DNA from 3 places in the Candidatus Nitrosoglobus terrae genome. Region 1 is predicted to be linked to each of the others. Evidence: predicted binding sites of a transcription regulator. Region 1 holds the regulator's gene; each other region holds the start of a gene.
What was found. The regulator sigma-54, encoded in region 1, starts transcription at its own class of promoters, with help from an activator protein. The targets are predictions, from matches to a motif close to TGGCANGNTNCNTGCTT.

Region 2: TAO_RS04415 (PEP-CTERM sorting domain-containing protein) is a predicted target of sigma-54. The motif match lies at 4,168-4,184, and genes of this name have one in related genera.
Region 3: TAO_RS09540 (PEP-CTERM sorting domain-containing protein) is a predicted target of sigma-54. The motif match lies at 3,785-3,801, and genes of this name have one in related genera.

The regions. Positions count from the first base shown of each region.
Region 1 covers NZ_AP014836.1:1,764,933-1,770,595, reverse strand. The annotation lists gene TAO_RS08390 (HPr kinase/phosphorylase-related protein) at 1-462, opposite strand, end outside; gene TAO_RS08385 (PTS sugar transporter subunit IIA) at 478-963, opposite strand; gene hpf (ribosome hibernation-promoting factor, HPF/YfiA family) at 983-1,303, opposite strand; gene TAO_RS08375 (RNA polymerase factor sigma-54) at 1,329-2,783, opposite strand; gene lptB (LPS export ABC transporter ATP-binding protein) at 2,852-3,577, opposite strand; gene lptA (lipopolysaccharide transport periplasmic protein LptA) at 3,589-4,995, opposite strand; gene lptC (LPS export ABC transporter periplasmic protein LptC) at 4,973-5,620, opposite strand; gene kdsC (3-deoxy-manno-octulosonate-8-phosphatase KdsC) at 5,553-5,663, opposite strand, start outside.
Region 2 covers NZ_AP014836.1:903,369-909,031, reverse strand. The annotation lists gene nhaA (Na+/H+ antiporter NhaA) at 1-1,071, opposite strand, end outside; gene TAO_RS04425 (3-deoxy-7-phosphoheptulonate synthase) at 1,353-2,414, shown strand; gene TAO_RS04420 (DUF938 domain-containing protein) at 2,443-3,117, opposite strand; gene TAO_RS04415 (PEP-CTERM sorting domain-containing protein) at 3,135-4,079, opposite strand; gene TAO_RS04410 (DMT family protein) at 4,458-4,805, opposite strand; gene TAO_RS04405 (hypothetical protein) at 4,842-5,306, opposite strand; gene TAO_RS04400 (inositol monophosphatase family protein) at 5,418-5,663, shown strand, end outside.
Region 3 covers NZ_AP014836.1:260,749-266,411, forward strand. The annotation lists gene TAO_RS01260 (hypothetical protein) at 241-477, shown strand; gene TAO_RS01265 (choice-of-anchor P family protein) at 479-1,003, shown strand; gene TAO_RS01270 (TonB-dependent receptor) at 1,595-3,514, shown strand; gene TAO_RS09540 (PEP-CTERM sorting domain-containing protein) at 3,847-4,746, shown strand; gene TAO_RS01280 (carbon-nitrogen hydrolase family protein) at 4,863-5,663, opposite strand, start outside.

The sequences.
Region 1 (5,663 bases):
CTGATAATCTTGAACAGCTGTTTCTATCATGGTTGCCTGTGGAATATTTCCTGCTAAAGGTAAGGTAAGCTCAGTCATTTTAATGCCTAATTGCTCCCATTGGCCTAAGCTACGGGTTAGTGGCTCAATATACTTATTAGGAATAAGGCGAATAACGAAATCAAGTGGGTGATGATCAATAATAGCTTGATCGCCATAAATAGCGCGGATATTGATGACTCCTAGGCCGGGTACTGCTAAAAAATCCTGTAATATATAAGGACAGCTGCCTATTAGTTTAGTAGATCCTTCGCGATGAAAAATGGGAGTGTCATCAGCAATTAGATGGTGCCCTCGTCTAATTAACTCTAAAGCTAAACTACTTTTGCCAATACCGCTTTCTCCAGTTAATAGGACTCCTAAGTTAAAAATCACTAGCAGTACCCCATGGCCTATTGCGCTGCTTTGGCTAGGGGAATCCATTTCGTATGAGCTCGCTTAATGATTAATAATGTTATTGACTGTTGTGGTTTGTTCCCATTTTTTCAGGGCTTCTAGCAAAGTATTTGGATCTTTAGCATCTCGTAAATGGTCCCGTAGCTTATGGTTACGAAATATTGCTGCTAATTGGGAGAGTAGTTGTAAGTGAGTTTCTGTTGACTCTTCAGGGACGAGTAAGGCAAAAAATAGGTCTATTGGCTGCTGATCTATGGCATCAAAATCAATTCCTTGTTCTAGACGCATAAATGCAACTAAAGGGTATTGACTACTACTTATACGGGCATGGGGAATAGCGACTCCTTTCCCAAGGCTAGTACTTCCAAGACGTTCCCTAGCAAGTAAACGTTCAAAGATTTCTTTTGAGTCTACGTCATCTGCACCGTGCGCCAGTAACTCGCTAAGTTGCTCTAATACTCGCTTCTTGCTGCTGGCAGTAGCGCCAATAGCAATTTTTTGAGGAACTAGGATCTCGGTAACTCGCATGTGCTTTCTGTATAATTCTTTATTTATTTTTTTCTTCTATCCCCTCACTACGATGATGATCGTTGAGTTTATCTCGTTGTTTTTTAGTCTGTCGGTGTAATTTATCAACTAGATTATCTATAGCCGCATACATATCCTCATCTTCAGATGAAGCAAACACGCTAACCCCTCCAAGGTGCAAGGTTGCTTCAGCCTTTTTCCTTGTTTTTTCAACGCTAAGTACTACATGAATACTAGACAATTGATCGAAGTGACGCTCTAAGCGCTGGCATTTATTTTCTACGTAATGACGTAACGCTTGAGTGACTTCGATATGGTGACCAGTAATATTTATTTGCATAACTACTCCTATTGTTTATAGCAGGTTAGATTAAACGTTTTCGCTCATGAGAGGTGGATATATTTAGGAACTCTCGATATTTAGCAATAGTACGCCGCGCTACTTTAATTCCTTGCTTAGCTAGGTTTTGCGCAATTTTGTCATCGCTTAGGGGGTTGCGGGGATCTTCTACTGCAATGAGTTTTTTAATGATTGCGCGAATAGCTGTTGCAGAACATTCCTTACCATTTTGTGAAGCCACGTGGTTAGAGAAGAAATGCTTCAGCTCATAAATTCCTTGGGGGGTATATATGTACTTGTTAGTAGTCACGCGAGAGATAGTTGATTCATGCATAGAAATTGCCTTAGCGATATCATGTAAAACTAAAGGTTGCATAGCTTTATCGCCATATTCTAAGAATGCTTGCTGACGATCGATAATGCAGCAAGCGGTCTTAAGTAGCGTTTCATTACGATTATGCAGGCTTTTTAAAAACCAACGGGCTTCTTGGAGCTGGTTTTTAAGGTAGCTGTTAGTGAAACTACTATCCGCGCGTTTAATAAGATTAGCATAATAATTATTCACTCTGAGGGTGGGTACTATGTCAGGATTAAGCTCAACTTCCCAGCGGCCATTACCACGTTTAGTAACATAGATATCAGGTACTATATATTCTACTCTATTGGCTTGTATTTTATTTCCTGGACGAGGGTTAAGCGTTTGAATTAAGCGAATAGTCGCGAGTAGATCCTGTTCGGATAATTTCATTCCCCGCATTATTTGGGCGTAATCTCGTTTACTAAGTGCCTCTAGGTGGTGAGAAATCAGTTTTTTAGCGTCTTCTAACCAGAGAGTATCAGGTGGGTAGCGCTTGAGTTGTAGTAGTAGGCATTCACTTAGGTTACTTGCTCCAATACCTGGGGGATCAAAATTTTGTATGCGGTGTAGCACTACTTTGACATCATTAGGATCAATCACTATATTTTTTTGTAAATCTTGCATTATTTCTGTGAGAGAATCGCATAAATATCCCTCATCATTAATAGCATCAATAATGCTAGCTGCAATAGTAAAATCTTTTTTATCAGTAAAAGATAAATAGGCTTGCCCAAGCAGATATTCTTGCAAGGTTTCTTCATTATTTTTTTGGTGAGCTAAGTCTGATAAGATCTCCTGCTCGGAGGAAGTGAGTAACAATACGCTATCATAAGTATCGCTCCAGCTGGAATCCAAGAGTAAATCTTCAGGGATAATTTCCTCTTTTAGAGAGGAGTTTAATTCGTTATTGTCAGAATTACACTCTTTTTGTAAAGCATGGCTGGGTAAATATTCCTGATCCTCCTCGCTTTCAATTTGCTCTAGTAATGGGTTAGATTCTAGCGTTTGCTGAATCTCAGTTTGTAGCTCTAGGGAGGAGAGCTGCAGCAGGCGGATTGCTTGCTGCATTTGGGGGGTCATGGTGAGCTGCTGCCCCAAGTGTAACTGAAGAGAAGTTTTCATGTTTGGAAAATCTGTTGTTATGGCAAGATTAGCTATAATATTAAGCAATAAATGTGCCACAAAGGCAGCTAAAGATAAAAATTATATCCTAAATAAACTTCTTTTACCCGCTCATTATTAAGAATTTCCTGAGGCTCGCCTTTAGCAATGACCTCCCCTGCATTAACAATATAGGCATGTTTGCAGATCCCGAGAGTTTCTCGAACATTATGATCAGTAATTAAAACGCCAATGCCGCGGGCTATGAGGTGCCGAATAATACCTTGGATATCAAGTACTGAGATAGGATCAACGCCAGCAAAAGGCTCATCTAATAATATAAACTGTGGATCTACTGCCAGTGCACGAGCGATCTCAACTCGTCGACGTTCCCCGCCTGAGAGACTCATGCCTAGGGTATCTTTTACATGCATAATATTTAATTCATGTAGTAAACTGTCGACTAAATCCTTGCGCTGAGGCTTTGTCAGATCGGATCTAGTTTCAGCTATAGCAGCAATATTGTCAGCGGCGGTTAGCTTACGAAAAACTGAAGCTTCTTGGGGAAGGTAGCTGATTCCTAGACGAGCGCGACGATGAATAGGGTAGTGAGTAATGTCATGGTGATCTAGGGAAATTAGCCCTTTATCAGATGGAATTAATCCCACTAACATATAAAAACAGGTCGTTTTACCTGCACCATTTGGGCCTAATAATCCCACAACTTCACCGCTTAAAAGCTCTAGAGAGACATCTTTAACAACCCATCGAGATTGATAGCGCTTGGCGAGATGATCTGCTGATAGTCTGCTCATGGATAATGTAATTATTTCGGCTGACTGGACTCTAGTAGTTGAATAAATCTCCCTTCGGCCCAACCTTCCAGTAGCTCGCCTTCTACGAGGGCAGTGAGATAGATCCAGGCTCCTTTGCGATCTATAATGGTGATTTGGGTATGGGGCTGAAGAAGGGCTACCTTGTTACTTTTAATATTAGCGCTAGCGTATAAACTTAGCCAATCTGCAGTGCGACCCCGATCTTGTCCGATCTCAATTTTTTGATTTTTAACTATCTGATTTTTAGAAGATTCTATAGGGATGGGAGAGGGGTGCGTAGAATTCATACTTGTTTCGGGTAATTGAATAAATTTTTTCTCAGCCCAACCTTCCAGTAGCTCGCCTTCTACAAGAGCAGTGATATAGAGCCATTCATCCTTGCGATCTATAATAGTGACTTGGGTCTGGGGCTGAAGACGGGCTACCTTGTTACTTTTAATATCAGTGCTAGCGTATAAATTTAGCCAATCTGTGGTACGATTTTGAGCCTGCCTGCTTTCAGATTTTTGATTTTTAACTACCTGATTTTTAGAAGATTCTATAGGGATGGGAGAGGAGGATATAGAATCTGTATTTGATTCAGGTAACCGAATAAACTTCTTTTCGACCCAGCCTTCTAGCAGCTCACCTTTTATGAGCGTAGTGATATGGAGCCACTCATCTTTGCGATTAATAATGGTGACTTGAGTACGTGGCTGGAGAAGTATTATTTGGTTACTCTTAATATTAGCGCTATCGTATAAAGCCAGCCAATCTGTGGTACGGCCTTGATCTTCTCCGCTTTTAAGCTGCTGATTATCGGCTACCTGATTTTTAGGAGGAGCTGCTAGAGATGGTGTAGAATCTGAGTTTTTAGGAGTAGAGTTAGAATTATTGGGTGAGGGTTCGACTTCATCAGGGCGGATAGTAACGTGTACACGCCCAGATCCAGCTTTAGAGCCTTGGCCTCTGACAATACGGTGCTCTGTATCATATACAATCCGATCTCCAGTAAACTCGTTTGTACCTTGCCAAACATGGGCTTTTTGGAAGAGATAGATAGTGGCATTATCGGCATGGTATTCTATTTTGAGGGCTTTAGCTCGCATATCTTCACTATCATCATTAGATTGCTGCCGATACCAAGCAGGCTGACCTTCCGCAATGGCTTTCTTGATTTTTTTCTCTGGAGTATAAAAAATAGTAAGCGTATCGGAGTCAATACGTAAATTGTCTTGGGTAAGGTGTACGTTACCATAATAAATAGCAACCTGTTTGCGGTTGTCTAGCTCCCCTCGATCAGCTTCAATATGAATGGGTTGCCCTGAATCGTTAGAGAAAGCTAAAGCAGTTTCATAAGCTAGATTTTGGGTAATAAGCCAAAAAATTATTAATCTAAGGCTTATCTGCTGCGGCATAGTCTCCTCTAACTTGAGATAAAATTTCTACACGCTCCTCTTTAAAGTAGATTCTGGCGCCTATACCATCAGTTCTTCCATAATTATCTAATAAAGTAGCTGGCTGCTGAGTCTCAGCATATTTTGCAGCAGGCTCAACTCGTACATCTCGAGTTAATATCTTCATGTGGCTGGTTTGGGAGCTGTCCTTAAGTTGATGGATAATTACTTTACCCAGAAGATAAATTTCATCACCATTGCTATTAGTCAGCCCCCGCTCAGCAATAACATCCCAGCTGGGAGTTGCAACCTGATGATAAAACAACATGTGAGGTGCAGTGATATCTATAGTGTCGTTATCGGGATAATGAGCCATATAAGCGCCTGATAATTGGTAGAGAAGTAAACCTTTCTGATCTATCACTGTTGAGATAAACTGCTCCATAAAATAATCTATAGTACGTGAGTTTGAATCGATATTAAGGCTGGGCTGGGATGTAGGTTCTTCACGCAATAATTCCCAAGCGGTTAAAGTGGCGATAAGTACAAGCGCTACAATACCCCAAGTGCGCGCTGATTTAATAATGACTCTCCAGTAACGCTTTGAAAGTGCCTTGAGCTTCCATAATGAGTTCACAGACGTCACGAGCAGCACCTCGTCCGCCTACGTTAGGAGTAATCCAATGGGC
Region 2 (5,663 bases), 860 kb from region 1:
CCAACTAAACAGACTGATACCCATAAATTTCCCTACCGCAAGGCCAAGCATAACGCCCAAAGTGACTTTTTCTGATAAGGTTTCTATCCAGATAATATGAGATAAATCAATCCCCGCATTTGCAAGGGCAAAAATGGGCACAATCACAAACGTAACCCACGGATCTAAGATTCGCTCCATCCGCTGTAGTGGGCTTTGAGCAGCAATAGCCGTAGCTTCTACTGCCACCGAAAAAGAGCTATCTTTTTGCGCTTGAGCAAAAAATTTTACGAGCTGCTGACGAAAATATTCTGGCTTGTGAACCGCCCAAGAAGGAATAGTTATCGCTAATAGAATTCCCGCAATTGTGGCATGCACCCCTGAGATAAGCACGGCATACCAAAGCGCTGTGCCAACCAACAGATAAGGCAATGGATGACGAATACCCCCTCGATTAAATAGCAATAACAAGATAAATAATATACCCGCAGCAACCAAGGCAATAATACTCAAAGTGGAAGTATAAAAAATGGCGATCACTAACACCGCACCCAGATCATCAATAATGGCCAAAGCGGCTAAAAAAGTCACCAAGCTCTTTGGAATCCGCTGTCCTAACAACGTTAAGACCCCAACCGCAAAAGCAATATCAGTCGCCATGGGAATCCCCCACCCGGAGGCAGCCTCAGTATTCAGGTTAAAAACAGTGTAAATCACAGCAGGAACTACCATTCCACCGATGGCGGCTACAATAGGTAAGGCGGCATTTTTTATCGAAGCCAGCTCCCCCATCAAAATTTCATACTTAATTTCCAGCCCCATAAACAAAAAGAAAACAGCCATGAGACCATCATTAATCCAATCACGCCAAGAAAGCTTCAGGGTAAAATGATTCTCAACCGAGAACATAAGCTGCTGCTCCCAAAAATGGCGGGTAGTCTCCGCTCCTAACCCAGTGGCCAATACAAGAGCTAAAACAGTGGCCATCATTAACATGATTCCTCCAGCAGTAGGCTGCTGAAGAAAAACTTTGATGGGAGATAAAATGCGATTAAACAGCGATTCTAAAGGATAACGATTAATATCTGTCATAGACGATAAGGCTAAGATGATCTTAGAATTAGCGGATGCTAACCTAAAAAGTATACAGAATACTGGTAATACTGCCGTGTTACCTTCCAGCAAGTCTGAATTTTTTACAGTTAGCGATGTATTAAAATGAAGAGCATTTAAAATTGACCAAAATTGAGATACGAATAAAGCCTAAGTTTTTAATTCCTGATTATGTACTCATAATATTATTAAAGCAGGCGTATTTGCTCTAACCATTTCATAATATCAAAATTTATAGTAACTAGTAGACGTAAATGCCAATGAATTTTCCTACTGAAAATCTCCGAATTAAAGACCTAAAAGAGGTGATTCCACCCGCCCAGCTCCAAGAAGCGTTACCTATTAGCCAGAAGGCTTCAGAGACAGTCTATCAAACGCGACGATCCATTCAGGAAATACTCAATGGAAACGATGACCGTCTGTTAGTGATAGTGGGTCCTTGTTCTATTCACGATCCTAAAGCTGCATGGGAGTACGCCAAAAGGCTGAAAATACTGATTAATAAACTTACCAATGACTTGCTCATTGTGATGCGGGTTTATTTTGAAAAACCGCGCTCTACCGTGGGATGGAAAGGATTTATCAACGATCCTTATTTAGATGGTAGCTTTCAGATCAATGAAGGACTACACCTAGCTCGTAAGCTGTTATTGGATTTAGCCACCGCTGGAATCCCAGCCGGTACTGAATATTTAGACTTAATTAGCCCCCAATACATGACTGATCTGATTTCATGGGGAGCCATAGGGGCACGTACCATTGAAAGCCAAGTACATCGAGAGCTAGCCTCTGGCCTATCCTGTCCCGTTGGGTTTAAAAACGCTACTAACGGTAATCTGGATGTAGCCACCGCCGCGATTATCTCAGCCTCACGACCTCATCATTTTCTCTCGGTCACTAAAGCTGGGCATTCTGCTATCTTCTCCACTACAGGAAATCCGGATTGCCATCTCATCCTACGGGGCGGTAAGCAACCCAATTATGATCCAGAAAGCATAGATGAAGCCGCTACTAAGCTCATTCAGGCTGGGCTTCTCCCCCAAGTGATGATTGACTGTAGTCATGGTAATAGCGGTAAAGACCCTAAGCGGCAAATTTTAGTGGCCGAAAATATTGTGGGGCAGATTGCAGTCGGCGATAAACGCATTATTGGGATTATGCTAGAAAGTCATTTAGTAGCTGGCCGTCAAGATATTGTTCCTGATACCCCCCTAATTTATGGACAAAGTATTACCGATTCTTGTATGGGTTGGGAAGAAAGCGAGGAATTACTCTATCAATTTGCAGATGCTGTCCAGAAACGGCGGTTATCTCAGCAATAAGTATTTTTAATCTACCCAAAAATTGGGGTTAGGAATTTATCTTTTCGGATCGCTGCCAAATCAAAAACTGATTGTTGGCGGGCATAGCATAATCCTCTTTTAGCTCTAACCCCTGTTCCTCTGCTAACGTGTTTACCGCTTCAAAATCACGAATACCCCGCTCAACGTCTTGGGCTTTTAACCAAGAATCAAATTCAGCATTACTCAAGCTCGTATAGTTTCCCTGATAACGAAACGGCCCATATACACACAGTAAGCCCTTGGGTTTTAGCAGCGCACCTACCCCCTTAAAAAACAACTCCACCTCTTCCCAAGCTAAGATATGTAACGTATTGGCGCTGAATATATTTGCCACCGAGTCCAGCGGCCATAGCGGCTGATTTACATCTAACACTAGAGGCGTTAACACATTGCTTGGAGCAGAAAGGCTTACTAAATTTTCTTTTAGTATCGCTATCCCTTCCAGAGTCTCCGTAGGCTGCCATGTTAGATGGGGTAACTGCTTACCAAAATACACCGCATGCTGACCTGATCCGCTCCCTATTTCCAGCACCTGATGGCAACCTTTAAGCACTCTTTTAAGAATTTCCAAAATAGGCTGCTTATTATTTTCGCAAGCTTGAGAGAAATACTTCATACGTTTAGTAAACTGTATAAAATCCCGACTGATCGCGTGACGATCAATCGGGAATAGCCACTTCAAAATATCATTGAAGTAGATTAAAGAGATTGACTGGCCGCGCGTCGACCCATCACCCCCAATAGCCCCACCCCTAACCCTAACAGCGCTAGGCTTGAGGGTAGGGGCACATCTACTGGCTTGAGTATTACAAACCGATTTGCATCTGAATATGGTGTTCCGTCACTCAATTTTAGATCTACTTGGCCTAATATCCAGCCATTATTATTGATGTAAATAGGATCATAAAAGCGTGTAATGCTATAGCTGAGACCGTCATAATAAGGAGCCGCTCCTGTATCCAGTTTATTACTAATCAGATCCGTAATATTATAGGCAATACCCTTATCATACAGGGTAGCGACACCATCTACTGTGGCTATCCGCTGCCCTTGATCATTTTCATCCGGACTAAAATGGATTGAAGGGGCATAGCTAAAATCAGTGATCTCCTTAAAAGGCACCAATTCTCCCGTATCTGCTTCTATTAGTTCGCTACCGCTGATGCCCTGAGCGGGATTGAGGTTACTGTAATTAAGGATGTATTCATGATACTGGCCTGCACTGTTTTTGCCATAGAAGATATCCTCGCCACCATAGAAAATAACGGGAAGGCCAAGCTCATATATTTCACCTTTAACGTAACCACTACCATTGATCGTTAGACCCTCATCATGGTAGATATTCTCCACACCTATAGTTGGCGAACTATCACCTCCAGGATAATATAGAGGGCCAACGTAGCTATTGTGATGTCCATTACCTATCACTTTGTTCTTATCCGTAATCCCAATAGCACCGTTAAATCCAACCGAATTGAAGAACATAATCTCCGCCACATAAGAAGGCACCGCGTAAGCATTGGGGGTAGTGATGAACCCTAGTAAAATTATACTGGCAGTTAAAAGCCCCTTAAGCTGAAAGCTCACTTTAGTCATTACATCAATATTCTTTACATTCTCGTTCTTAATTTTAAAAATTAGCACGATATAAAACCTCTGTTCTTAGTTTTTAAGTGTTTTGATGGGAATAGCCCTATATCAGGGAGAAAGCTATTCCCATCATTAAGGTTTCTAGCAATATTCGTGCCTTTATTTATTTTAGCTTTAAATTCAATGAGATAAATTAAAATTTATCTTTTATCTTTTATCTTTTATCTTCAAAAATGTAAAAATTAATGACACTTAATGGGTTCTATCTCAAGGGGTTTGATTCTCTTGATGAGGGGGATAAAAGGCTCGTCTTTTAAATATTTAACCTAAAATCAATAATTTATAAATTTATCATCAGTTTGAATGAAGCTTGGATCTTACGATTAGGCAGGTGTTAAGTTTTTTGACACGGTGGAAAGCCTAAATGAAAACTTAGCTAGATTCTCTAAACATGAAATACACGGCTCCCAGCATACATAACGCTGCCCATAGGTAATCCCGTTTTAACGGTTCATGGAGATAAAATAAGGCAAAAGGAACAAAGACAGATAGGGTAATGACTTCTTGTAAAATTTTAAGCTGGCTAACACTTAAAACTGTATACCCCAGCCGATTGGCGGGGACTTGTAATAAATATTCAAAGAAGGCAATGCCCCAGCTGACAAGGGCTGCAATAATCCACGGCTGGTGATTTAACGTTTTAAGGTGAGCATACCATGCAAAGGTCATAAATAGGTTGCTTAAACAGAGCAAACCCACGGCGGCTATAATGGGGTGCATACATATAACTCCCAATCATTATCTTAATGAGAACTCCTAGAGGCTATGATTACCCATCAATCCCCCGATAATAATCACAATACCGATCAGCAGCAGCACAAGATGCATATGATGCATTCGTTGCCATGCTCGCGCTTCGTCCCCGCCGGAACCCTTCATGATCTTTTTTAGCACCCCGCTGGGACCGAGGATAAATAGCATCACCATGAATAATAGCCAGTAGGCAAACATTCCGCTTAGCCACCAGAATTTTGCCATCCCGAATAAAGGCCACCAGTGCTGTATCGCCACCATATACAAGCCGGAAGCCCCCACCAGCAATATGGCAACGCGGGCCTGTAATCCAAAGCGGCGTTCAACCGCACGGAATGCGTCCTGCTGCGAGCCAAACGCACCCTGGCGCAAGGCGGGCAAAAATGAACACGATACAAACGCTAAGCCCCCAATCCACCAGATAACAGCCAGCACATGTATCGCCACGGCAATTATAATCCCCGTCATAATCTCTCCTTTAAAAGCTTTTAAATCAAAGGCTACCTCGTAGAATACATAATGACAACAATATGAGAAAGGGCTTATTTTCTTAACTATCCTAGGAGTAAATCAATGCTTATGTATCCTAATTTAGAACAACTCAGCCAGATGATTGTGGGCATTGCTCAAGAGCAACTCTTACCTCGGTTTGCTACCGTTAAAAGCCAATGGAAAGCAGACGGCAGCCTACTTACCGAGGCGGATTTAGCGATGCAAAATCAGATCGAGCAAGCCCTTACCACCCATTGGCCTCAGTTTGCGTTTCTCAGTGAGGAGATGGAACAAGAAGCCCAACACCGGCTATTAGAAAATACGGATCAAGGA
Region 3 (5,663 bases), 1.5 Mb from region 1:
GGTTTGTTTTTAGCTGAAACCCTGTGGTCATTGGTTTTGGACGGATAGGTTTGCTGAGTGAAATCGAGGATATCAAAATGTCTATTTTTTACATTTGTATTGCCTATGAAAATGGTATTAATAAGCCCATGCCCTCATCCTTGAGCGGCCAGATGTTAAAACCTTTTACACCTTAAAGTGAATACTATGAAAAAAGAAAAATTGTTGACAATAGCGATATGGACAGTTAGTGCGTTCTTTATGTCTAATACTGTAAACGCTACGCTGATAACAGGTATTAGCTCAGCCTACGGCCTGCAAGCTCACTTCAGTGCAGCAGGAAATACTATTGGCATTAATATAGATCCAGAACCCATAGCTTCAGGAAGTAGCCCAAATCCTTATATCGTCAATAAACAATTACTCAATGTCCAAGCGGACATTCCTCAGGTGCTCTCATTAGATACAGGTACTCTAGCCAGTAAGTGCAATATTTAATATTGCTGGGCAAACGTATTCGGCTCAAGCTACTTCAATGGTCTCCGGCTTTAATTTTAAAATGCTGGGGCAATCATTAGCAGATGTACTTGATTTCAGTACTATGACTTTGAATGCATCCGCTATTAATATCAATGGCCATCTAGCACTTAACGGAAACACGGCTATAGAGAATGTGAATGTACTGGGTCATGCACTCATCAATTCCATGGCTCCTATAGCGCCCAATACAATAATAGATCTAAGTACCTTCGGTATCACAAACGCTAGTTTAATCCTTAATGAACAATTTCAAACTGCAGACAGCATTACTGTCAATGCACTGGATTTAAAGCTCAATGGATCAAGTATTATGGGGCTTCCAACGTTGATTAGCGGCGACCTTATTCTAGGACACAGTATGGCTCAGCTTGTTAACAGTCTGGCCTCTACTACTATCGATAACCCTTCAGTACTCTTACTATTCTCTACGGGTCTCATTATTCTCGGTATCGTTACCAATAGCAATAGACGAAACCAAAAATAGGATTTTTTACTAGGATAAAAATCTTCCCACACTACTATCTGTAGTAACCAAGCATAAACAAACGCTCAATAATAGAGGATTATTGAGCATTTATTTTAGAATGCTCTAGTAGGCCATAAATTGAACAATAAGCGTGCTTTCATGACTGTAAAGAAAGGCCCAGGCTTTGTAAGCTAAATTTTATGTAAATATTTATTTAAGGGTACGCTTAATGTAAAGCTATTGCACTTGCAGTAGCATCTATCTTAATTCTTAAACCCAAAGCTGCTGTATTAAAATACTGCTGGAGTATGAGTGTAACGCTCCATTTTTTACTTACGCTGAGTTTGGTGCCTTAAATCTAAACATGACCTTTTAATCGCTAAAATTTGCTGTGCTTCACAAAAAAGCATTACCTTAATATGTTATGATATAACATATACTATAAAAATAAGGGAAAGCTATACGAGTCATGCATAACGTACTTATTTTTTTTTTGCGCTTGCTACCAGCATTATTTTTCTGCCGGCGTACGCAGAACAGCAGCCAGCGAAGGAATTAGAACCCGTAACAGTAACGGCTCCTATACAAGAAGAAAGTTTAAAAATTAGAGTGCCAACGACTGTACTAAAAGGTGATGATTTGCGCCTGAAGATAGGAGATACCATCGGTAAGACTTTAGAGCAGGAGCTAGGTGTTGCTAATCAATCTTTTGGTCCTGGTGTGGGTAGACCCATGATCCGAGGCCAGAGCGGGCCGCGGGTGAGGGTGCTAGATGATGATATTGGTAGTAACGATGCCTCTTCGATCAGCCCTGATCATGCTGTAAGTACTGAGCCTTTATTGGCTGATCGGATCGAAGTATTACGAGGGCCAGAAGCTACTTTACTTTATGGTAGCGGTGCCATGGGTGGCGCAGTGAACGTTATCAGTAACCGTATTCCAGAGGATATGCTGAAACACCGATTGGGAGGGGCTATAGAGCAGCGCTATGATAGTACCACTAATGAGACTGCAACCGTGGCGAAAATAGAGGGTGGGCAGGGGCCAATAGCGATTCACTTGGATGGATTTTATCGAGATCATGGCAATATGGTGATTGGAGGCCAAGCGATTGATGAGGCTGCTGCTCGTTTTAGCGATCCTACACTGCCGGCACAGTTAGAAAATTCTAAAGGCGTACTGCCTAATTCGCGAGGAACCGCTATCAGCGGATCGGCTGGATTTTCTTGGATAGGCGATATAGGTTTTGCTGGGGCTTCTGTGAATCATTTGTTTAATGATTACGGTATTCCGATCAATGGCACAGGTGATGATATTACCCGTATTCATTTACAGCAAAATAGATATGATTTTAAAAGTAAGCTAGACAATCCTGTTAGCTTTGCCCAATCTCTAGTCATGCGTTTAGGTTATACCGATTACCAGCATGCCGAAATTACTAATAACATTGTCAGCGATTTTTTTGCTAATAAAACTTATGAAGGTCGGGTAGAGCTGACCCATCAGCCTATTGGACTGCTGCATGGAGTAGTGGGTTTTCACGGTATTGCCAGTGATTTTAGCGCTATTGATAAATCAGATGGCGATATTCTTATTCCCCATTCTCAAATTAACAACTTTGGCTTATTTGTGGTAGAGAATTTTGATCTAGGAGCGCTGAGCTATCAGCTAGGTCTGCGAGTGGAAAATGATAGGATTGCCCCTGATGCTAAAGGCTCATCTAGCTTTAATTATACGCCAGTGAGTTTTTCGGCCTCTGGGCTATGGGAAATTAATGATCAGCACAACTTGAGTTTAGCATTCACGCGTTCACAACGATCACCTCAAGTACAAGAATTATTATTTAATGGCTTTCATGATGCTACCCGTAGTTTTGAGTTAGGGAATCCTAACCTTACGACTGAGACCTTTCACAATTTAGATCTGGGCTATCATTTTCAATCGGATTGGATGCAAGCTGAGATTGATCTCTTTCAGAATTGGGCTAGTGATTATATTACCCAGCAGCGTAATGGCCAGTTTGTAACTGAAGAAGGAGATCCCTGTCCTATGGACACCCTTTGTCCTCCCGTGGTGGTTACTAGCCAAGCCAATGCCGTATTTAAAGGCTTTGAAGGTAAGCTGATTTTCCCAGTGATGGAAAATCATCAGGGGGCAATTAAGCTGACTTTATTTAGCGACTATACCCGAGGCCAATTTACCCATGGTGCTGATATACCCCGAATGCCGCCGCTGCGTTATGGATTACAATTAGATTATGCTAAGGCTAAATTTTCTAGTAATGTGCGATTAACTCGTGCCGAAACGCAGAAACATGCCGGCCAGTTTGAAGCGCCAACCCCCGGTTATATACTGTTAAATCTTGGCGCGCAGTATCAAGTGAAAGCTGGCCAGGATATCCAGCTATTAGCGTTCGCTAGAGGAACCAACCTGCTTAATCAAAATATCCGTAATTCTACTTCCTATCTACGTAACTTTGCACCCGAAGCAGGACGAGGAGCAGAAATTGGGATTCGTGTCAATTATTAGTGCTCGTGCTTGTTAACGAGATTTTCTTATCACCAGTTGATCTTGGCCTATTATTTTTTGGTAATAGATTTTTTTTATGCCTAATATAAAATTGTCAAGATTATTGACAATATTTAATAGCTTCTTGGCCGATTGTAGCTGGAGGTAGGGAGGTTTACTATGAAGTGTAAAGAATATGGATATGATTATCTTTGTTTTTTGTTAATTTTTTTTACAGCAACTGCTTGGTATAGAATCATAATATATTGATTTTTATAAAATAAAATATAAGGGCATAAAAATTGCATATCTATCTGTATTAGATAAGTAAAATTATAAATAGGAGTATACAGATGCGTTTAGCAATGATGTACGCTGTGATGCCCTTAGCCGTAGTTTCTATCGGTACTGCTCAGGCAACACCAGCAAATTTACTAGTAAATGGTGATTTTTCGCAAGTCACTCAGAATATTACCGGCTCTGCTCAATATGGTACTCAGACCAATGCTTATGGAGATTTCATTAAGGGATGGCAGGGGGGCTGGGGAGATGGCATCTGGTATCCAAATGCCGCTCAAGCTACAAGTGAAACTCCGGCGGGTCGAGTAGGTTTAGATCCACTGTCTGCAGTTACGGCGCCGCCAAATACAGATAGTGGCGCTTTTGTGGGTCTTAGCGGCGGTTCTTCAGTATATACCGACACCCTAATGGGTGGAGCGACTATTTACCAGCACTTTACGAATTTAACCCCTGGTGCCACTTATCAAGTAAGTTTTGACTGGGGGCTTACGCAGACTCAGAAGAGCAGCGCACCTACTCAGAGTAGTACACCTACTCAGAGTAGTATACCCGCTCAGAGTAGTACACCCACTCAGAGTAGTACACCCACTCAGAGTAGTACACCCACTCAGAGTAGCGGATCATCAGCTGATGCCTCAAGTTTTCTGAAAGTCTCGTTAGGTAAGAACACTCAAAATACTCAAACGCTAACGACTTCTAATGGAGAGTTTACCGGTTGGCAGCATACGACAGTCCAGATTACAGCTGGATCAAACCAAGCCTATCTGAATTTACAAGCCATGAGTGATACCTATAAAGCGCACCCAATGGCTGTATTGGCAAACGTATCAATGAGTCGGCTTACCTCGATTCCAGAGCCTTCTGCGTTTGCGCTTTTTGGGGTTGGTTTAATTGGATTAATGATTCCAAGCTTTTTTATGCCTAGCCGATGCAGGGTAGGCAATGAGATGTGAATATATTTTGAGTCGCTGTAACAGCATAGCGCAGCGGGAATAAGGCACGAGATCTAGAATGTTGACTCGTGCCTTTTATGCTTGGATTATTTAAAATTTAACAATTTACCCATAATTTAGCGTTTCTCAACTAAAGGCCCATAGGTTTTAGGAATACGATTAGCGAACATATGTACATTACTCATTAGGTTTTTTTGCCTTGTAGCCGCCAGCTCAACCACATCAAACACTACCTTATGCATTTCGGTAAAGAACTCAGTAACAGCTTCAACATCCCATGTTGGGAATTGTGAAGGGGGAACTACCAGACTTCCAGCGCTATAAGGGGCATCAATACGATTAGCAAGAATGAGTGCACATCGGTTATCTACCGCTAGCGTTAGGGCAAGATATCGGCGCTCATTGCGATTTTGTAATCGTGCCGGCCATAAGATGACATCAGCGCCATTGACCCCTAAGCAGCGGGCGGCTTCTGAGAACATAGAATCATATCCCATGATTATCCCAATTCGACCAAATGGAGTATTAGCCACGGGATATTCACTACCAGCTGTGGCCCATTTTCGCTCATCGGCGAATAGATGCACCTTGCGATAGGATAGGATGGTTTTACCCTCGGGGCCAATTAAAAAGGAAGTTGGATAGAGCTTTCCATCTATCTTTTCCACATTGGGCACCAATACGGCACACTTATTTTCTTTGCATAGGATAGAAAATGTCCTGACTAACTCAGCATTGAGATCCGCAAGCCTTTGAGCTTCTGCAGCATCAATACGCCAATTAGGTGAGGCAACATATTCAGGTAATACGATGAGCCGAATTCCAAATTGGGCGGCGTACATGGTTTGGGTTGCCACCTGATCTAAGGTAGTTGGCTGTGTTTCGCAGACATGGCTTTGTACGGCGGCCATATTAAA